DNA from 4 places in the Pseudomonas sp. NY15435 genome. Region 4 is predicted to be linked to each of the others. Evidence: predicted binding sites of a transcription regulator. Region 4 holds the regulator's gene; each other region holds the start of a gene.

Evidence for each region. The regulator FliA, encoded in region 4, starts transcription of late flagellar genes. The targets are predictions, from matches to a motif close to CTAAAGTTTNNNNNNNNNNNGCCGNTAA.
Region 1: the regulator FliA is predicted to act here: its motif matches at 1,917-1,944, upstream of ACNFH5_RS19650 (methyl-accepting chemotaxis protein).
Region 2: the regulator FliA is predicted to act here: its motif matches at 3,654-3,681, upstream of ACNFH5_RS25565 (methyl-accepting chemotaxis protein).
Region 3: the regulator FliA is predicted to act here: its motif matches at 2,545-2,572, upstream of motA (flagellar motor stator protein MotA).

What each region holds. Positions count from the first base shown of each region.
Region 1 is NZ_JBLUQA010000008.1:67,008-72,315, reverse strand. Features, by position in the region: gene ACNFH5_RS19650 (methyl-accepting chemotaxis protein) at 1-1,815, opposite strand, end outside; gene ACNFH5_RS19645 (haloacid dehalogenase-like hydrolase) at 2,152-3,204, opposite strand; gene ACNFH5_RS19640 (AraC family transcriptional regulator) at 3,389-4,297, opposite strand; gene ACNFH5_RS19635 (LysR substrate-binding domain-containing protein) at 4,346-5,266, opposite strand.
Region 2 is NZ_JBLUQA010000013.1:111,087-116,394, reverse strand. Features, by position in the region: gene ACNFH5_RS25580 (universal stress protein) at 1-492, opposite strand, end outside; gene ACNFH5_RS25575 (YiiD C-terminal domain-containing protein) at 570-1,016, opposite strand; gene trxC (thioredoxin TrxC) at 1,100-1,534, opposite strand; gene ACNFH5_RS25565 (methyl-accepting chemotaxis protein) at 1,647-3,431, opposite strand; gene ACNFH5_RS25560 (bifunctional O-acetylhomoserine aminocarboxypropyltransferase/cysteine synthase) at 3,936-5,213, opposite strand.
Region 3 is NZ_JBLUQA010000013.1:18,076-23,383, forward strand. Features, by position in the region: gene rsgA (small ribosomal subunit biogenesis GTPase RsgA) at 1-384, shown strand, start outside; gene motB (flagellar motor protein MotB) at 585-1,634, opposite strand; gene motA (flagellar motor stator protein MotA) at 1,637-2,488, opposite strand; gene ACNFH5_RS25225 (HDOD domain-containing protein) at 2,609-4,132, shown strand; gene rhdA (thiosulfate sulfurtransferase) at 4,303-5,118, shown strand; gene asd (archaetidylserine decarboxylase) at 5,122-5,308, shown strand, end outside.
Region 4 is NZ_JBLUQA010000003.1:183,368-188,675, reverse strand. Features, by position in the region: gene flhA (flagellar biosynthesis protein FlhA) at 1-39, shown strand, start outside; gene flhF (flagellar biosynthesis protein FlhF) at 51-1,361, shown strand; gene fleN (flagellar synthesis regulator FleN) at 1,526-2,353, shown strand; gene fliA (RNA polymerase sigma factor FliA) at 2,350-3,099, shown strand; gene ACNFH5_RS08095 (chemotaxis response regulator CheY) at 3,297-3,671, shown strand; gene ACNFH5_RS08090 (protein phosphatase CheZ) at 3,691-4,473, shown strand; gene ACNFH5_RS08085 (chemotaxis protein CheA) at 4,506-5,308, shown strand, end outside.

The DNA.
Region 1 (5,308 bases), on a different contig from region 4:
GGTTGCCGTCGTGATGGCGGCGAACTGTTCGCCGGCCGCGCTGCTTTGCTGGGAGATTTCCGCCAGCGCGGCGGCGACCTTCTCGTTCAATGCCAGCCCATGCTGCATCAGCTGGCTGCCCTGCTCGATGGTCTCGGTGGCGCTGCCGGTTTCCTGCTGGATGGCGCCGATCATCTGCGAGATTTCCGTGGTAGCGGCCTGAGTGCGCGCCGCCAGGCTGCGCACTTCATCGGCAACCACGGCGAACCCACGCCCCTGCTCGCCCGCACGGGCGGCCTCGATGGCGGCGTTGAGCGCCAGCAGATTGGTCTGCTCGGCAATCGAAGTGATCACGCCGACGATGCTGCCGATCTCCTGGGAGCGTGCGCCGAGGCGGTTCACTCGCTCCACGGTCTGCTGCAGCGCACCAGCGATCTGTGCCAGCGAGGCCGAAGCATCGTCCATCGACTGCAGGCCGATGTGGGTCTGCCGGGTGTTCTCGCTCGCCATACGCTCGGTGCTGCGCATGTTGTCGGCGATATCCATCGAGGTGGCGCTGAACTCCTCCACCGCACCAGCCATGCTGTTGATTTCGCCGGACTGCTGCTCCATACCGGCATACGCGCCGCTGGAAAGGCCCGACAACGAACGCGAGCAATGCCCCACTTCCTCCGCCGCGCCGCGCACCCGTGAGACCATGCGGGAGAGCGCCTCGCCCATCTGGTTGAAGCTGCGCGCCAGGTCGCCGATCTCGTCACGGCTGGCAACGGACAGGCGCGCCCCCAGGTCGCCGGCGCCCAGCGCATGGGCCTGGCGCACCAGGTCGCCCAGCGGGCGCAGGCGGCGGCGCAGCAGCCAGGTAGTAGCAATGACCGCCAACAGCATGGCGATCAGGCTGCCCATGGCCAGTTGGCCGCCGACACGCCAGGTCACCGCGCGGATCTCCTCCTTCGGCATGCTTGCAACGACGCTCCAGGGGCCGCCGGCGAAAGGCTGCGCCACGCTGTAGAAGTCGTCCTGGCCGTCGCTCCAGAAGCGGCCGCGGCCGGGGTGGTCCAGCAACTTGGCAAGGCTGTCGGCAGCGCGCTCGGGGTTGCGCGCGCCGGCCGGCGGCACCAGCCAATGGTGTTGTTCATCCAGCAACGCCAGAGAGCCGCCCTGGCCGAGGCGGAAACGACCCAGGTTGTCGAACTGGCGCTTCTGCGCATCGGTGTAATCGAAGCCGACGAACAGCACGGCGATCACCCGTCCGCCGGCATCGCGCACCGGGGTGTACTGGGTCATGTAGAAGCGGTCGAACAGCAGTGCGCGGCCGACGTAGCTCTCTCCGCGCAGCAGCAGCGGGTAGGCCGGGCTGTTGTGATCGAGCACGGTGCCCATGGCGCGGCTGCCGTCCTGCTTCATCAGCGAGGTGGTGATGCGCACGAAGTCGTCGCCGTCGCGCACGAAGACGGTGGCGACCCCGGCGGTGAGCTGGCGGAATTCGTCGACCAGGGTGAAGTCGCCATTCAGGCGAGTGTCGCCCAGGTACAGCGCCGGGGCTTGCAGCGCAGCAACCGGCACGCGCTCGTCAGCGTGCGCTTTCAGGCCGGCGGCGAAGCGTTGCTCGAACAGGCCGGCGAGGCGCTGGGTGCTCTCGCGCAGGGTGCCGTGGAAGGTTTCCAGCTGGTCCGCCAACAGGCGCGCCTCGCTGGCGAGGTGTTCTTCGCGGGTGGTCAGGGTAGCGCTGTCTAGCGAGCGCAAGGCAAACAGCGTGCTACCGCTGATCAACAGGATCAGGAGCACGGCCAATGCCATCGCCAACTGCAGGGCGATGCGGGATCGGGGCTGGTTCATATTTCGGGTTCTGCACGCAACGGCAAGCCGTCGCCCGTGGTGTGGGAGCGGCCCGCTTCGGTTCGAGGGGAATGCCGGTGTTGTACACCTGGCTACCGTGGCTATCGGCGGGCCGGAAAAATACTTGAGTTCTTCACCCGGAAATAGCGTGGTACGGGGGTTCCAGACGGATCAGCGACGCCTCCCTTTGAAGCAGGACCTGCGCCGGGCGGTTCGCGAGCAAGCTCGCTCCTACAGGTGGAGATTGGCGTAGGAGCGGACTTTGTCCGCGATAAGGTCCGGCGCGATGCGAACCTATCGCGGACGGAGTCCGCTCCTACGTAGAGCGCTACGCGCTTACTGGATCTCTTCGGGGGTGACGATCACCCAGTTCTTGTCGGCGGTCACCGGCTGGCCGAGCTTGGCCTGGGCCTCGGCATTCTTCTTGATCATGCCGTTGAGCTGGTCCATGTACTTGGCCTTGCGGTTGATCCACAGGTGCACGCCGTTCTCGGCGGTACCGTTGAACAGCATGTAGCCGTCGCTGCTGGGGGTATCGCCGCCGACCAGGATGGGCTTCTTCCACTGGTCGATGTAGGTGAGGATGGCCGCCTGCTTGCCGGCCATCCAGGTTGCCGGCGTCCACAGGTAGGGGGTGATTTCCAGGCCCTCGTTGGCCTTGGGATCGTATTTACCTTCGGCGATCTGCTTGCGCGCAGTGGTCAGGGCGCCGCTCTGGCGGTCCTTGAGCAGCGTGGTGACACCGATGACGTTTTCGGGCTTCACGTTGTAGCCGTACTTGGGATCGCTGGCGACCATGCGCACCAGCTCCTCATGGGCCGCGGTCATCACGTAGACCTCGATGCCGTTCTCCATCAGCTTGTTGTACAGCTCGGTCTGCCCGGTGAAGACCTTGGGCGGGTTGATCTCGATAGTCTTGACCACGTCGCCTTCGTAGTAGGTGCTGGGCACCGGCTTGCCGTAGGCCATCAGCTCGTCGACGTAGCCCTTGAGCTCCTTGAGGGTGAGGCCGGAGAACACCTGGGCGACCCAGGGGTAGCAGACCAGGTCGTCGAGTTCGCAGAGGCGGTAGTAGTAGCTGTTGAGGCTTTCCTTGTGGCCGTTGACGTCCTTGAAGGGGATGAGCTTGAGCGAGGGGTCGAGCTTCTCGCGGGTCAGCACGCCTTTCATTTCCAGGAAGGGCAGCAGCGATTCCTCGAGGTCGTAGCGGTAGCTGGTGTTGTCCATGTCGAAGACCGCGAAGGCGCCCTTGTTGGCATTGGCGGCGATCAGGGCGTCGAGCTGCTTGGCGGCGGGCGCCGGCCAGTGCTTCAGTTCGGTGGCGGCGAAAGAGGTGCTGGCGAGGCCGGCCAGGATCAGGCCGGCGAGCAAGGTGCGCATGGGCTTCATGGAATTCCCCCGAGTGGTCTTGTGGGTATGGGGAAGGCCCATGGCGGGCCTTCACTGGACTAGTCCAGCAATGACCCTAGCAAAGCGCTGTTTCAGCTCTGCGACGGCAGCGACGTGAATCGTCGCGAAGGCGGCAGGACGTATCCATCCGCGCCACGTGGGTTTTCCAGCAGCGACGACTGGTCTAGTTCACGGCACGCCGCAGGCGGCCGGGGGCGTCGCCGTAGGTTTCCTTGAATTTCCGGGTGAAGGACGCCTGGGACTGGTAGCCGACCTGGGCGGCGATATCGGTCAGGCTCAGCTGCGAGTCGCTCAGCAGGCGGTGCGCCAGTTCCATGCGCACACGGGTCAGCAGAACCCAGGGCGATTCGCCGGCGACCTGGGCGAACTGGCGCGCGAAGGTGGCGCGGGACATGTTCGCCCGTTCGGCCAGCGCTTCGATGGTCCATTCACGGGCGGGCTCCTCCAGCATCGCCTGCCAGGCGCGGCCCAGGCGCTTGGCGCTGAGCAGCGCCAGGGTGCCACTGGCGGGGGCGTGATCGCGCAGGTGGACGCGCAGGATCAGGGTGAACAGCGCCGAAGACAGCGCATCCACCAGAAAGCGCGCGCCAGCCTGGTTGCCGTCCGCTTCGGCGCGCAGCAGGGCGACCAGCGCGGCCACGGAGTCGCCCAGGCCATTGTCCTGGCAAGACACCTTCACGAACGCCGGCAGGGCCGCCATCAACAGCGAGCCAGGTTGGTAATGGAAGCTCCCGCAGAGCATGTCCAGCTCACCTTCGCCCGCACCCAGACGATGGACCGGCAACAAACCCTCCTCGTGGACTTCCGGCGCCTGCGCGGCCACCCGCGTGCCGTGGCTGCGCAACAGGTGGGCTGCACCATCGGGAAGGACCAGTACTTCACCTGCCTTGAGGTCCAGGGCTTGCCCGTCCGGCATTTCCATCCGGCAGCTGCCGGACAGCACCACGTGGTACTGCGCAGTGCCGGCCGGCAACGGCTCGTGGTCCAGCGCCCAGTCGCCGAGGAACCGGCAACGCAGGTCGAGGCTGCCGCGCAGGCCGGCGAGCTGGATGAGGCGATCGAGGGCGTTCATGGCATTCCAGGCAAAGGCAGTGGCTGACAGCTTATCCACAGCGACGACTCATTCGAAGTACTCCACCGGCGGCATCTGCATGGCCTGCATCTCGGCCTGCAGGAAATCACGCAGCCGCCGCAGCCGTTCCTGATGTCGGCGGGCGCGAGGCCAGACCAGGTAGTAGCTCTCGCCGCTGGCCACCGCGCTAGGCCATGGCAGTGCCAGGCGGCCCTGGTTGGCATCTTCGGCGACCATCACCAGGTCGCCGATGGAAACTCCATAGCCACGGGTCGCAGCCACGATGCCCAGTTCGAGGGTGTCGAATACCTGCCCACCCTTGAGCGAAACCTGCTCGCCCAGGTCCATGCGCTGCAACCAACGCCGCCAGTCACGGCGGTCCGGCGTGGGGTGCAGCAGTTCGGCGCCGGCCAGTCGCTCGGCGTTCCACGGGCCATCCGCCAGCAGCGCCGGCGAGCCGACTGGAATCAGCCATTCGGGGAAGAGCAAGGTGGCTTCCCAGTCCGGCGGGAAGTGCCCGGAGCTGAGCAGCACCGCGCAGTCGAAAGGCTCATGGACGAAGTCCACACGATCCACGTCCATCCAGGCGCTGGTCAGCTGCACCTCGATATCGCTGTGCTGCATGCGGAACTTGCTCAGCCGCGCCAGCAACCAGCGCATGGTCAGGGTCGAGGGCGCCTTCAGGCGCAGCACCCCTTCCTCCGCGCGCAGGCTGGCGCAGGCGCGTTCCAATGCATCGAAGCCATCACGCAGGCCGGGCAGCAGCATCCGCGCTGTTTCTGTCAGTTCCAGCTGACGACCTCGACGCTGGAACAGGCGGCAGGCGAAGTGTTCTTCCAGGGTCTTGATGTGCCGGCTCACCGCGCTCTGGGTGATCGCCAGCTCCTCGGCGGCGCGAGTGAAGGACGCGTGACGCGCCGCCGCCTCGAAGGCGCGCAGGGCATAGAGGGGTGGCAACTGGCGGGTCATGGCAGGCTCCAGGCAATTCATGCATGAGTATGACTCATGCAT
Region 2 (5,308 bases), on a different contig from region 4:
GGCTGTCGGTGCCAGTAGGCGATAACCGGCGCGCCAGGCCTGGCAGGAGCAGTGCGACAGGTCCAGCCCGCAAAGAGCCTTCGCATACGGTCTGGCGGATTCGTCCACGGCCAGCAGGATCGGCGCGCGGCAATGGCGGGCGATGCGCTCCAGAGTGGTGCCATCGAAGCGCTCCAGCAACTGCTGGTGGTGCGCGCCGATCACCAGCAGGTCGGCGTTCAGCTCCTGTGCCGCCTCGGTGACGGTGTTCGCTGCACGGCCCTGGCGAATCATCAGCTGGTAGTCGGTGATGTCACTGGCGCGAGCCGCATCGCGCAGCGCCACTTCGGCGGCTTCGCGCACCGTGGCCATCATGCGGTCGGGGAAGAATTCCTCGATGACATGCAGCAGCGTGACGCTGGCGCCGTGCTGGCGGGCCAGTTGCGCGGCGCGGCGCACGGCAATGTCCGCCTCGACGCTGAGGTCATGGGCGACGAGCAGGTTCCTGTACATGGTGGGCTCCCTCTGTGGCGCTTCCACTGTCGCGCCACGTAGGAAATTTCACCTTGATGCAGGGCAATGGCCCGCTTTCACCGACTCCGCAGCTGATAGATGGCGTGGCTTTCGGCGACGACGTTGCCTTCTTCGTCCTTCAGCTGCAGATCGAGTGTGAACTCGGACTTGCCGTTGTGCGTGGCTTCCTCGCCGATGCGCTGGATTTCTTCCTCGCTGAGCCGCGCGTCGACCGTCACATCACTGGCGGCGGGGCGCAGGAAGCGCAGGCCGGCCTCCTTGACGATGGGGTAGAAACGCCGCGCGTCGAAGCTGGTCAGCATCAGCACACCACCGGGCAGTTCGGCCACGGTGAACAGCGCGCCGGCGTACATGTTCTGGATGTGGTTCTCGTTGCCCTTGAGCGGCATGCGCAGGCGCACGTGGCCGGGTTCCAGCACCTCGGCCTTGAGGCCGGTGCGCTTGACGAAGGCGATGTGTTCTTCGGTGAGCTGGCGGATGAACTCTTCGGGGTAGGAAGGCATGGGCGTACTCCGTTTTTCTGCCCAAGCCTAGCCTGCGTGTGCGGTCTGGCAATGACCGCACCGATTGACCGAAACGCTCGCGATCAGATGCCCTGGCGGGACAGCCAGTCGAGCAACTGCGGCAGCGGCATCGCCCCGCTCTGACGCGCCACTTCCTGACCATTGCGCAGCAGGATCAGGCTGGGAATCGAGCGAATCCCCAGGCGGGTGGAGAGGTTCGGGTTGGCGTCGCTGTCCAGCTTGGCCAGTCGCACCCTGCCTGACAGTCGCGCGGCGGCTTGTTCGAACACCGGCGCAAAGCCCTTGCACGGCCCGCACCAGTCGGCCCAGACGTCCACCAGCAGCGGCAGGTCGCCCTTGGCCTGGGCGGCGAAGCCAGCCTCGTCGAGGTCGAACGGCGTATCCAGCACGATCGGCGACTGGCAGCGCCCGCAGCTGGGCGAGTCAGCCAGGCGCGCGGCGGGCACGCGATTGAGGCCGTTGCAGTTCGGGCAGGGGATGATCAGGGAATCGGACATGGCGGGGCTCCAGAGGCTATGAAGCAAAGATGGAGCCTCGCAGGTCCGATCTCAACGGTACGTTGAATGCTTTTCCGAAGATGGGCCGACGTCGAGCGCCGGCCCATGCGCATTACACCCGGAAATGACTCACCAGCGTTTGCAACTGTCCACCCAGGCGGGCGAGTTCGACGCTGGAGGCGGCGACTTCTTCGTTGGCGGAGGCCGTCTGCTCGGAGACGTCGCGCACGTTCACCACGCTGCGGCTGATTTCCTCGGCGACGGCGCTCTGCTCTTCGGCGGCGGTGGCGATCTGCTGGTTCATCGCCTGGATGTTGGAGACGGTGCGGGTGATCTCGCCGAGGGAATCGCCGGCCTGGCGACTCAGGGCGACGCTGCTGGCGGTGAGCTCGCGGCTGCCGAGCATGACGCTGGAGACCTGGCGAGTGCCGCTCTGCAGGCCGGCGACCAGGGCTTCGATCTCTTCGGTGGATTGCTGGGTGCGCTGGGCCAGGCCGCGTACTTCGTCGGCGACCACGGCGAATCCGCGTCCGGCCTCGCCCGCGCGGGCAGCTTCGATGGCGGCGTTGAGGGCCAGCAGGTTGGTCTGCTCGGCGACCGACTTGATCACGTCCATGACCTTGCCGATCTTCTCGCTCTCCTGCTCCAGGCGCTGCATGGCTTCGGCGGAGCGTTCGACTTCCTCGGCCAGGCGCTCGATCTGCTCCACGGCCTTGTTCACCACGCGGTCACCGTCCTGGGCCTGATGGTCGGCGGCGGAGGCGGCCTGGGAGGCCTGCTCGGCGTTGCGCGCGACTTCCTGCACGGTGGCGGACATCTCGTGCATGGCGGTGGCGACCTGATCGGTCTCGACCTTCTGGGTATTGGCGCCGGCGCTGGTCTGCTCGGTGACGGCGGAGAGCTCCTCGGCGGCGCTGGCGATCTGGGTGACGCCATCGCGGATGCCGCCGATCAGCTCGCGCAGGCTCTGGCTCATGCGCTGCATGCTCTGTTGCAGGCGGCCGAGCTCGTCGCGGCGAGTGACCTGGATGGTCTGCGACAGGTCGCCAGCGGCGATGCGGTCGACCACCGCCATGGTGTCGTGCAGTGGGCGGGTGATCTGGCGGGTGATGATCAGTGCGGCGATGCTGCCCAGCACCAGTGCAAGCAGGGTGACCAGGGTCTGCAGGCTGCGGGCTTTGGCACTTTCGGCGTCGCGGCGATCAAGCTGCAGTTGGTAGAGATTTTCGCTGATCTTGACGATGTCCTGGCCCTGGGTCGTCATTTCCTTGCGCGCCTGGACGATCGCGGCCATGTTCTGGCGCAGGGTCTGCACGGCGTCGCGGTAGGTGCGCAGGGCGGTACCGAGCTGCTGAACGTATGGCGCTTCGGCGACACCGAGCACGCTTTCCAGGGCTGGCAAGCCGGCGATGCTTTCGTCCAGGCCGCGGGTTACGCCGTCGCCGTTGCTGGTGAGGGCGGTGGCGAGGTAGTCGCGCACGTCATAGCGCGCCTGCAGCAAGTCCTCGCGGGTGCCGGCGATGGCCTGGAAGCGGGTGGCGCGCTCTTCGTCGGCCGGCGCCTTGAGGATGTCCTGCTGGATCTGCGCGGTCAGCTCGTTGGCGCGGGCGGCGTTGTCCTGCAGGGTGCGGCGGGTGATGCCCGCGCTCTGGTAGCCGGCGCGCATGGCGGCCAGGGACTTTTCGTAGTCGGCGATGATCCCGCCGAGCTGGTCGAGCATGCGCACGTTCTCGGGACTGACGAAGGACGCGCGGAGTTTCTGCTGCTGGGCCTTGAAGTCGGCGAGGGTGCTCATGACGTTGGCGGCTTCCTGTTCGGCGCCGTCGGCGATCATGTACTGCAGGCGAGTGATGCGCAGCTTGGTGAGGCGCGAGTTCAGCTCAGTGATGTCGCTCATCCAGTTGCTGCGGTCGATCAGCGAGCCCAGGCCAACCCAGCTGACCATGGCGAGGATGGCGGTGAAGGCGAGGACCAGGCCGAAGCCCAGGGCCAACTTGAGGTTGACGCTCAAGTCGGAAATCCAGCGGTTCATTGACGATCTCCAGGAAAGGTTGTGTGAAGTCAGGCCGTTCGGAGATTGTTCTTGTTGGGGGCCAGGCGGGCGGACCGCGCCAAGACCCTATCGGCAGGTCTGGGCGGAACCGTATGGTCACGGGCGAAAAAAGTTGGCCACCGGCCGGCGCCTTAGGGCGGGTCGGAGGTCGGGGGGCGGGGAAGGCGGACGAATCCCTGTTCGCTGGCGTGTCGTTCGGTATGGTGGCGCGCTGGCTGTCGGCGCTGGGCGGGATTGTACGGAAAGGCCTGGTACGGCGTCTGCAAAATGATGGCAAAGAGATATTGCCGAGGTCCGCTGACGCGCGAATGAGGCGCCGGTCTGGCGCCTCATTCGGTTTTCACAGGATCAGGCCCTGGCGGAGTCCAGCGCCTGGGCGAGGTCGGCGAGGATGTCGTCGATATGCTCGATGCCGATGGACAGGCGCACCATGTCGCGCGGCACGCCGGCCTTCTCCAGTTCTTCGTCGTTGAGCTGGCGGTGGGTGGTGGAGGCCGGGTGGCAGGCCAGGGACTTGGCGTCGCCGATGTTCACCAGACGCACCACCAATTTGAGCGCGTCGATGAAGCGCGCGCCCGCTTCCTGCCCGCCCTTGATGCCGAACGAGAGGATCGACGCGGGCTTGCCGCCCATGTAGCGCAACGCCAGTTCCTGCTCGGGATGATCGGCGAGGCCGGCGTATTTCACCCAGCTGACTTGCGGATGGTACTGCAGGTACTGCGCGACCTTCACCGCGTTCTCGCAGTGGCGCTCCATGCGCAGGGCGAGGGTTTCCAGGCCCTGCAGGATGAGGAAGGCGTTGAACGGCGAGAGTGCGGCGCCGGTGTTGCGCAGCGGCACGACGCGGCAACGGCCGATGAAGGCGGCCGGACCGAAGGCTTCGGTGTAGGTCACGCCGTGGTAGGACGCGTCAGGCGTGTTGAGCAGCGGGAAACGCTCTTTGTTGTCGGCCCAGGGGAATTTGCCGGAGTCGACGACGATGCCGCCGATGCTGGTGCCGTGGCCGCCGATGTACTTGGTCAGTGAGTGCACGACGACGTCCGCGCCGTGTTCGAACGGACGGCAGAGGATCGGCGTGGCGACGGTGTTGTCGACGATCAGCGGCACCCCGTGGCGGTGCGCGGCATCGGCCAGGGCCTGGAGATCGACGATGTTGCCCGCCGGGTTGCCGATGGATTCGCAGAAGACGGCTTTGGTGCGCTCGTCGATCAGCGCTTCGAGGGCGGCGATGTCATCGTGCGGCGCGAAGCGGGTCTGGATGCCGAAGCGCGGCAGGGTGTGGGCGAACAGGTTGTAGGTGCCGCCGTAGAGCTTGGCCACCGAGACGATATTGTCGCCGGCCTCGGCGACGGTCTGGATGGCATAGGTGATGGCGGCCATGCCGGAAGCCACGGCCAGTGCTGCCACACCGCCTTCCAGCGCGGCCACGCGCTCCTCCAGCACCGCGTTGGTGGGGTTCATGATGCGCGTGTAGATGTTGCCGGCGACCTTCAGGTCGAACAGATCGGCACCGTGCTGGGTGTCGTCGAAGGCGTAGGAGCTGGTCTGGTAGATCGGCACGGCCACGGCCTTGGTGGTCGGGTCGGGGCTGTAGCCGGCGTGGATGGCCAGGGTTTCCGGTTTCATTGTTCGAGCGTCCTTGTGGCAGAAAGCCCCGAGGATGCGAGCGGCGCCCGGCCCTGGTCAATGACCGGGAGCAATGTGGCCGGGGCGCCGCTAGA
Region 3 (5,308 bases), on a different contig from region 4:
GGCCAGTCGGGCGTGGGCAAGTCGTCGTTGGTGAACGCGCTACTGCCGGGCGTCGACACCCGCGTTGGTGATCTGTCGGAAGTCACCGGCAAGGGCACCCACACCACCACCACTGCTCGGCTGTTCCACTTCCCCGCCGGCGGCGATCTTATCGACTCCCCCGGCATCCGCGAATTCGGCCTCGGCCATGTCAGCCGTGACGATGTGGAAGCGGGCTTCATCGAATTCCACGATCTGCTCGGCCATTGCCGCTTCCGCGACTGCAAGCACGACCGCGAGCCCGGCTGTGCATTGCTCAAGGCGCTGGAAGACGGACGTATTTCGCCGCAGCGGATGGCCAGCTACCGGCACATTCTTGCCAGCCTGCCGGAAGACGAATATTGATGGGCAAGTGAGCGTCGGTCGTCCGCGGCGCGGAGGCTGCGGCCCCCCTGTAGGAGCGAGCTCGCTCGCGAACCGCCCAGCGACGGCACTGCAAGTGGACTCTGTTCGCGAGCAAGCTCGCTCCTACAAAAAGCCTCTCGCCGATCTGGGGCGAAAAGGCGAAGAAAAAGGCCAGCTTTTCAGCTGGCCTTTTTCGTTCATCACTGCTGCTTGTTCAATTCGTCGAGCTTCAGCGTGCCGCCGTCATCGAACAGGTTGAGCTTCTGCTTGAGCTGGTCCGGCGGCAGCGGGTCGCCCTGCCCGGTCGCCGGCTTGGCCGGCGCGCCATTGGTCGCGGCAGCGCCGGGAGCTGCGCCATCGGCAGGTTTGTCGCCTCCGCCATCCTGACCTTCGATGGCACGTTGGGCCTTCTTGGTCAGGACGATGATGTCAATGCGGCGGTTCACCGGGTTGAGCGGCTGGTCGCGGTCGAACAGCGCGGACGAGGCGTAGCCCACCACGCGGGCGATCTGGTCTTCCGGGTAGCCACCGGCTTCCAGCGCGCGACGCGCGGCGTTGGCGCGGTTGGCCGAAAGCTCCCAGTTGCCGAAATCGCCGTTGCCGGCGTAGGGCTTGGCGTCGGTGTGGCCGCTGATGCTGATCTTGTTCGGCACCTGCTTGATGGTCTCGGCCAGCGCCAGCAGGATGTCCTCGAAGTACGACTGCAAACGCGCACTGCCCAGGTCGAACATCGGCCGGTTGTCCGAGTCGACGATCTGGATGCGCAGGCCGTCCTGGGTGATCTCGAAGAGAATCTGGTCCTTGAAGCGCTTCAGGGTCGGGTTCTCGTCGACCTTGTTCTGCAATTCCTGCAGCAGCAGCTCCAGACGCTCCTTTTCCACCTGCTCGGCGACGTCCTGAGCCTGCTGCTCGGTAATCTTGGCGTTCTCGTCCGGATTGATGCGCGTCTCGTCGGCGTCCGGCTGGGCCTGGATCTGCGGGTTCAGCGTCTTGTCCGGCGCCGGCGTCGGCGTGCCGCCCAGGTCAATGACGTAGGGGCTGGCGCTCTCGGTAAAACCGATCGGGTCCTGGAAGTAGCCGGAGATGGCCTTCTTCTGCTCCGGCGTGGCCGAGGACAGCAGCCAGAGCACCAGGAAGAACGCCATCATGGCGGTGGCGAAGTCGGCGAAGGCGATCTTCCAGCCACCGCCATGGTGGCCAGCGGCATAGCGCTTGATGCGCTTGACGATGATCGGCTGGTTGTTATCCATGCTTAGCGCCCACGTACCGCCTGTTCCAGCTCACTGAAGCTGGGACGGTGTGCCGGCAGCAGCACCTTGCGGCCGAATTCGACGGCCAGCGACGGTGGCATGCCGGAGGCGGACGCCACCAGGCAGGCCTTGATCGCTTCGTAGAGATTCAGCTCTTCCTTGGCGTCGTGCTCCAGGGCGTTGGCCAGCGGGCCGACGAAACCGTAGGCGGCGAGAATACCGAGGAAGGTACCCACCAGCGCCGCGGCGACATGGTGGCCGATCTCGGCCTGGCTGCCCTGACCGAGCAGGGCCATGGTGATCACGATGCCCAGCACCGCGGCGACGATACCGAAGCCCGGCAGGGCGTCGGCGACGCGGGTCACGGCGTGGGACGGATGTTCGAAGTCTTCCTTGAGGCTGCCCAGTTCCATGTCGAACAGGCCCTCGAGTTCGTGGGGCGCCATGTTGCCGGAGGACATGATGCGCAGGTAGTCGCAGACGTACGCGGTCATGCGTTCGTCCTTGAGCACCGCCGGGTACTTGCTGAAGATCGGGCTGGCAGCCGGATCCTCGACATCGGCCTCGATGGCCATCATGCCTTCGCGGCGGCTCTTGTTGAGCACTTCGTAGAGCATGCCCAGCACTTCCAGGTAGAAGGTGTGGGTGAAGCGGTTGCCGAACATCTTCGGCGCCTTCTTCAGCACGGTCATGAAGGTGCTGCCAGGGTTGGCCTGGAGGAACGCGCCCAGCGCGGCGCCGCCGATGATCAGCACTTCGAACGGCTGGATGATGGCCGCGATCTTGCCGCCGGAGAGCATGTAGCCGCCGAGCACGCTACCCAGAATGACGATGATGCCGATGATTTTTGCCATGGGGACCGGACTGAAACTGTGAACAGAAAGGAGGCATGATTCCCGCCTCCCTGTTGTTATCGGAGATTTCGGGCAAGACTATAGGCCGAAAACACTAAAAACCAGTTCGGCGCCTTACGCATGTCAAAGCAAATGCTTCATCCAGAGCGTCTCAAGGCCTGGCTCACGCAGCTGGAAAATCTGCCTTTGCCGGTTCCGCTGGAGCAGCGCGATGATATTCGCCGCGCGCTGAACGACAGCCGCCGCTCGATCCGCGACATCGCCGAACTGCTGCAGGACGCGCCAACCCTGGCCTTCGCCATCCTGCGCGAGGCCAACCGCGCCGAGAGCGCTCGGAGCAATCCGGCGGAAAGTCTGGAAGTCGCCCTTAACCGCCTGGGCCTGACCCGCGTCACCCAATTGCTCGACAGCCTGCCGGCGATGCCCGAAGCGCAGATGCCCCGCGCCCTGAGCCAATTGCTGCTGATCAGCCGCCATGCCATGCAGCAGGCCAGCGGCCTGTTCGCCAACCGCCTGGCGCGGCTGTGGCAGGAAATCCACTGGGGCAGCCTGTTCACCCTCGCCCCGCTGTGGGCACTGGCCAGCGCCAGACCGGAACTGATGGAAAGCTGGCAGCGCCAGGTCTACGGCCTGGGCCGCTGCAGCAGCGAAGTCGAAGAGGAACTGCTCGGCACTCGCCTGCTGCCGCTGTGCCGCGCGCTGGCCGACAGCTGGCGGCTGCCGGATTGGGTCGGCCAGGGCTACGCCCTGCTCAGTGACGACAAGCGTCTGCTGGTACGCGCGCTGCACGTTGCCCACACCGAACACGAACCGCTCGGCCAGCAACAACGCCTGGACGCCGACCCGGAATTGCAACGCTGGCTGACCCGACCGGCCAACACCATCCTGCTGGCCAACAGTCTGGCCATGGCCGCGCATCAGTCCTGGGGCGGCGTGCACATGCTGCGCTGGCAGCGCCTGACCAGCCTTTATCTGCAGATGCCGCTGGAGGAACTGCAACAGACCGTCCACGGCCTCGCCGCGCAGAGCGCCCGCCGCCATGCCCGCCCACTCCTCTGGCACCCCGCCGAGGCGCTGCTGTGGCCCTGGGATGCGCGCCGCTGGCTCAACGGGCCGAAGGCCGAGGAACCGGCCAAGGCACCGGACACCCTCGCCGAATGGCGCCAGCACTGCACCCGCCTGATGCAGACGCCCAGCCCCTTCGGCAACGCCGTGCAATTGCTCGACTGCGCCACCGCTGCGCTGCAAGCCTGCGGGCTGCAACGCGGGATGATCCTGCTGGCCGACAAGGGCGGCAGTTGGTTGCAGGCGCGCCGGCACTTCGGCCTGGACGGCGAGATTGGCGACTTCAAGCTGGAAGTCGCCGCCAGCCCGGTGCTGCGCAAACTCCTGCGACAACCCGGGCAACTGCGCCTGAGCCCGGCCAACATGGCCGAGTTCTCGGCACTGATACCCGGCTCGCTGAAGGCGCTGCTGCCCAGCGAACATCTGCTGCTGCGCTCGCTGGGCAACGGCGCGCGAGTGGTCATGCTGGTCGTCTCCGACCGTCATGGACAGCCGCTGGCTGACTTGCACGCTCAAGCCTTCGGCCGCACCGTGCAGTGCATCGAGCACGCGGTGAAGCAGATGGCGCGGGGTTCCTGATCCGCGAAAGGTTTGCGCCCCGCCGTCTCCCCTTTAAACTAACCGCCCTCAGAACCCGTTCAACGTCTCGCCGAGCGCAGCTCAGGCAGACAGTGGACAGCTTCTCACGGGGTAGCCCAAGGCGCCTGCTCGCCTTGCCTCCCCCACCTTTTCCGCCGGGAGTCTCCGTCATGTCCGCCTTCTCCGCCCTGCCCCTGGTGATCGAACCGGCTGACCTCGCCAGCCGCCTCGACGCCCCCGAGCTGATCCTGGTCGACCTGACCAGCGCCGCACGCTACGCCCAGGGCCACATCCCCGGCGCCCGTTTCGTCGCCCCCGCGCGTACCCAATTGGGTGGCACACCGGCTCCGGGCCTGCTGCCGGCCAAGGCCGACCTGGAAGCACTGTTCGGCGAACTGGGCCACAACCCCGATGCTGTCTATGTGGTCTACGACGACGAAGGCGGCGGCTGGGCCGGCCGCTTCATCTGGTTGCTGGACGTGATCGGCCACGACAAGTACCACTACGTCGATGGCGGCCTGCACGCCTGGCTCGCGGACAACCTACCGCTCTCCGAAGACGTCCCGGCACCGGCCGGCGGCCCGCTGCCGCTGACCCTGCACGACGAACCCACCGCCACCCGCGAATACCTGCAGAGCCGCCTCGGCGCCGCCGACCTGGCCATCTGGGACGCGCGCAACCCCAGCGAGTACAGCGGCCAGAAAGTCCTCGCCGCCAAGGCCGGCCATGTGCCCGGCGCCGTCAATTTCGAATGGACCGCCGGCATGGACCCGGCCCGCGCCCTGCGCATCCGTACCGATATGCCGCAGATCCTCCAGGACCTGGGCATCACCAAGGACAAGGAAGTGATCACCCACTGCCAGACCCACCATCGTTCCGGCTTCACCTACCTGGTGGCCAAGGCCCTCGGCTATCCGCGGGTCAAGGGCTATGCCGGTTCCTGGTCGGAATGGGGCAACCATCCCGACACCCCCGTAGAGGTTTAAGGAATGTCGTTCAAAGATCGTCTGTTCATCCTCGCCCAGTACCTGCTGCCGCATCACCTGCTGTCGCGCCTGATCGGCTGCGCCGCGGAATGCCGCGCGCCCTGGTTCAAGGACCGCCTGATTCCCTGGTTCGCCCGCCGTTACCGGGTGGACATGCGCGAAGCCCAGGTCGAGGACCTGCGTGCCTATG
Region 4 (5,308 bases):
AAACAAGTCACGATTGTTGCCACCGTTGGGCAGAATTGAGGTCCAAGACCATGCAGGTAAAACGCTTCTTCGCCGCTGATATGCGTCAGGCCATGAAACTGGTCCGTGACGAACTGGGCCCGGATGCCTCGATCATCGGCAATCGCCGTGTCGCCGGCGGCGTGGAGCTGACCGCGGCGCTGGATTACCAGGCCCCGGTGGCTGCCAGCAAGCCGAACCCGGCGCTGGAAGCCGAACTGCGCAAGACCCAGGCGAAGATCGCCCAGGCCAAGGCGGACCTGTCGGCCCCGGCCCGCGCAAGCGATGGTGTGCGCAAGGACCGTCAAATGTACGGCACCCAGGCGCCGCGTCGCAGCGCTGCCGAGACCCTCGCCGAAGCCATGGACGCTCCGGTCGCCCCGGCGCCCGCCGCTGCCGGCCAGCAGGCGCTGGAAGCCATGCGCTTCGAGCTCAACGGCCTGCGCGAACTGATTGAAGTGCAGCTGGGCTCGATTGCCTGGAACCAGTTGCAGAACCAGCGTCCGAAACAAGCCAACCTGTGGCGTCGCCTGCAACGCATGGGGCTGCCGGCCGATCTGTCGCGCAACCTGCTGGAGCGCGTGGCGTCCATCGCCGACCCGAAGCAGGCCTGGCGCATGCTGCTGGCGCACCTGGCGCGCTCGATCAATACCCCGGAAATCGACCTGCTGGAGCAGGGTGGCGTGATCGCCCTGGTCGGCCCGGCCGGCATGGGCAAGACCACCACCCTGGCCAAGCTGGCTGCCCGCTACGTGCTGAAATATGGCGCGCAGAGCATTGCCCTGGTGTCCATGGACAGCTTCCGCATCGGCGCCCAGGAGCAGATCAAGACTCTCGGCCGTATCCTCAATGTGCCGGTGACCCTGGTCGATCCGGGCCAGTCGCTGATCCAGGCCATGGCGCCGCTGGCGCGCAAGCGCCTGGTGCTGATCGACACCGCCGGCCTGCCGGCCAACGATCCGGCGCTGCGCATGCAGCTCGAAGCGCTGTCGTCGCTGAGCCTGAACGTGAAGAATTACCTCGTGCTGGCCGCGACCAGCCAGAGTCAGGTGCTCAAGTCCGCCTGGCAGAACTATCGTTCCTGTGGGCTGGCCGGGTGCATCCTGACCAAACTGGACGAAGCGGGAAGCCTCGGCGAAGCTCTGGCTCTGGCTATCAGCCAGCATCTCCCGGTAGCCTATCTGGCTGACGGGCCGAAGATCCCGGATGACCTGCATGTGGCACGCGCGCACCAGTTGGTGAGTCGTGCGGTGAGCCTGCAGTCGCCCGAAGAGCCCTGCGAAGACGCCATGGCGGACATGTTCGCCGGTCTTTACCAACAGCCGGTGCGTCGCGCCAGCTGAAGATTGTGAGCCCCGTGTGGGGCGTGGGGTGGCCGCTTGGGCCGCCCAAGCGATGCGGATGCTCTGTTAGACGATCCGCGAGCGCCGGAGGCGGTAGAGCACTGCAACCGGATTAGCCGAAACGCCAGAAGCGTGACGGTCGAACGACGAGACAAGGTATTGATATGGGTATGCATCCCGTTCAGGTAATCGCGGTCACTGGTGGCAAGGGTGGCGTAGGCAAGACCAACGTGTCAGTGAACCTGTCGCTGGCGCTGGCCGATCTCGGCCGCCGCGTCATGCTGCTGGACGCCGACCTGGGCCTGGCCAACGTTGACGTGCTGCTGGGCCTGTCGCCCAAGCGGACGCTGGCCGACGTGATCGAAGGCGAATGCGACCTGCGCGACGTGATCCTCCAGGGGCCCGGCGGCATCCGCATCGTCCCGGCGGCCTCGGGCACCCAGAGCATGGTGCACCTCACGCCGATGCAGCACGCCGGCCTGATCCAGGCCTTCAGTGATATCAGCGACAACATCGATGTGCTGGTGGTGGATACCGCTGCCGGCATCGGCGATTCGGTGGTGAGCTTCGTCCGTGCCGCCCAGGAAGTGCTGCTGGTCGTTTGTGATGAACCCACGTCCATCACCGATGCCTACGCTTTGATTAAACTGCTCAATCGCGACTACGGCATGACCCGATTCCGCGTGCTGGCGAACATGGCCCACAGCCCTCAGGAAGGTCGCAATCTGTTCGCCAAGCTGACCAAGGTCACCGACCGCTTCCTGGACGTGGCGCTGCAGTACGTCGGCGCCATTCCCTACGACGAGTCGGTGCGCAAGGCCGTGCAGAAGCAGCGTTCGGTGTATGAGGCGTTTCCGCGCAGCAAGGCTTCCCTGGCCTTCCGTGCAGTGGCGCAGAAGGTCGACAGCTGGCCGCTGCCGGCCAACCCACGAGGGCACCTGGAGTTCTTCGTCGAGCGCCTGGTGCAACATCCCACGGGTTCGGCCGTATGACCGCGGCCTCCGGAGCGCGTATGTACAGCAAGGCACAGGCGCACAACTCCCAGGAACTGCTGATCCAGAAACACGCCCCTCTGGTGAAGCGCATCGCCTACCACCTGCTCGGCCGCCTGCCGGCCAGCGTGCAGGTGGAGGACCTGATGCAGGCCGGCATGATCGGCCTGCTGGAGGCGGCGAAGAAATACGATCAGGGCAAGGGCGCGAGCTTCGAAACCTACGCCGGCATCCGCATCCGTGGCGCCATGCTCGATGAGGTGCGCAAGGGCGACTGGGCGCCGCGTTCGGTCCACCGCAACACCCGCATGGTCAGTGACGCCATCCGCGCCGTCGAGGCGCGCACCGGACGTGACGCTAAAGATCAGGAGGTTGCTGCCGAACTCAATATGAGCCTCGAAGATTATTACGGCATCCTCAGCGACACCCAGGGCAGCCGTCTGTATAGCTTCGATGACATGTTGCAGGACGGCGACCAGGGTAGCGGCTTTGCCGAAGACGCATCGCACCACGACAACGAGCCGTCCCACGGGCTGGAGGATGAGCGCTTCCAGGCGGCCCTGGCCGACGCCATCACCAAGCTGCCCGAGCGTGAGCGACTGGTGCTGGCCCTGTACTACGACGAGGAACTCAACCTCAAGGAGATCGGCGAAGTACTGGGCGTCAGCGAGTCCCGCGTCAGCCAGTTGCACAGCCAGTGCGCCGCGCGCCTGCGTTCGCGTCTGGCGGAGTGGCGCGCTCGCTGAGCATCGGGTAGTTTCGCGTCGACTGCTTCTGAGAGGCAGTGCTGAAGGGATTTTCCTTAGGCAAGTTATAGGCTTACGAATTTTTGGGTGACGTTCCTTTGACGCGCCCACAGCAAAGAGCGCACGGCGCTCAATGAATTGACGGCACGCCCGCCAGGGCGCGTTTGGTATCGATGGAGGCAGGTTTGGACAAGAACATGAAAATTCTCATCGTGGACGACTTTTCCACGATGAGGCGCATCATCAAGAACCTCCTGCGGGACCTGGGGTTCACCAACACCGCAGAGGCCGACGACGGCACCACTGCGCTGCCGATGCTGCACAGCGGCAACTTCGATTTCCTCGTTACCGACTGGAACATGCCCGGCATGACCGGCATCGACCTGCTCCGTGCAGTCCGCGCCGACGAGCGTCTGAAGCACCTGCCGGTGCTGATGGTCACCGCCGAAGCCAAGCGCGACCAGATCATCGAAGCGGCCCAGGCCGGGGTCAACGGCTATGTGGTCAAGCCTTTCACCGCTCAGGTGCTGAAAGAAAAGATCGAGAAGATTTTCGAGCGGGTCGGCAGCTGAGGCTGACCAAGAGGGCGTCATGGATTTCAACGAATCCGCGGGTGACTTCGAGTCGACCCTGAAAAAACACGCGCGCGAATTGGTCGACTGCCTCGAACGCGGCGAAGTCCAGACTGCCGTGCAGCTGATCTCCGAGCTCAACCAGGCGCGCGATCGCGGCCTTTACCAGGAAGTGGGCAAGCTCACCCGTGAGCTGCACAACGCCATCGTCAACTTCCAGATCGACCCCAGCTCGCCCCGCGCCCAGGAAGTCTCGCAGATCGCCGACGCCACTGACCGCCTGTCCTATGTGGTGACGATGACCGAGAAAGCGGCCAATCGCACCATGGACCTGGTGGAAGAGTGCACCCCGGTGGTCATGCACATCGAGACCCAGGCCAAGGAACTGCAGGAAGACTGGTCGCGCTTCATGCGCCGCGAGCTGGGTCCCGAAGCCTTCCGCGACCTCGCCAAGCGTGTCGAGCAGTTCCTCTACATCAGCGCCCAGGACAGCCGCAAGCTCTCCGCGCACCTGAACGACATCCTGCTGGCGCAGGACTTCCAGGACCTTACCGGGCAAGTGATCAAACGCGTCACCAAGCTGGTGACCGAGGTCGAATCGAACCTGGTGAAGCTGGTCTGGATGGCAGGGCAGGTCGATCGCTACGCCGGCATCGAGCATGACCACGAGAGCATGCGCGACGCGGTGGAAAAAGAAAGATCGTCCAAGGGTGAAGGTCCGCAGATTGCTGCCGATACAAGAAAGGACGTCGTGTCCGGTCAGGACGATGTCGACGATCTGTTGTCCAGCCTTGGTTTTTAAGCGTCCGCTGACGCTGTAGAGGGAGCACCCGAATGAGCTTCGACGCCGATGACGAAATCCTCCAGGACTTCCTGGTGGAGGCCGGCGAGATCCTCGAGCTACTGTCCGAACAACTGGTCGAGCTGGAAAGCCGTCCGGAAGACATGGACCTGCTCAATGCCATCTTCCGTGGGTTCCACACCGTCAAGGGTGGGGCGGGCTTCCTCCAGCTGAACGCGCTGGTCGAGTGCTGCCACATCGCCGAGAACGTCTTCGACATGCTGCGCAAAGGCGAACGCCGCGTGGATGCCGAACTGATGGACGTGATGCTGCAGGCGCTGGATACCGTCAACGTCATGTTCCAGCAGGTCCGTGACGCTGAGGAACCGACGCCGGCTACTCCCGAGCTGCTCGCCGCGCTGTCACGACTGGCTGATCCGAACGCCGCTCCGGCCGAAGCGCCGGTTGCCGCTTCGGTGGCTGCTGAGCCGGTTGTAGAGGAAGCTCCTGCTGCTCCTGCCGCCTATGGCGACATCACCGATGCCGAGTTCGAGCAACTGATGGATGCCCTCGAGCCCACCGCTGATGCGCCGGCCGCGCCGGTAGGCGCGGGTGGCGACGACATCACCGATGACGAGTTCGAAGCGCTGCTCGACCAACTGCACGGCAAGGGCCAGTTCAGCGCTGGCGCCAAGGAGCCCGCCAAGCCGGCGCCGGCCCCCGCTGTCGAGACCCCGGCCGGCGGCGACGAGATCAGCGACGACGAGTTCGAAGCACTGCTGGACCAGTTGCATGGCAAGGGCCAGTTCACTGGCGCGAAGGAAGAAGCCAGCGCTCCCGTCGAGGCTGCCGCACA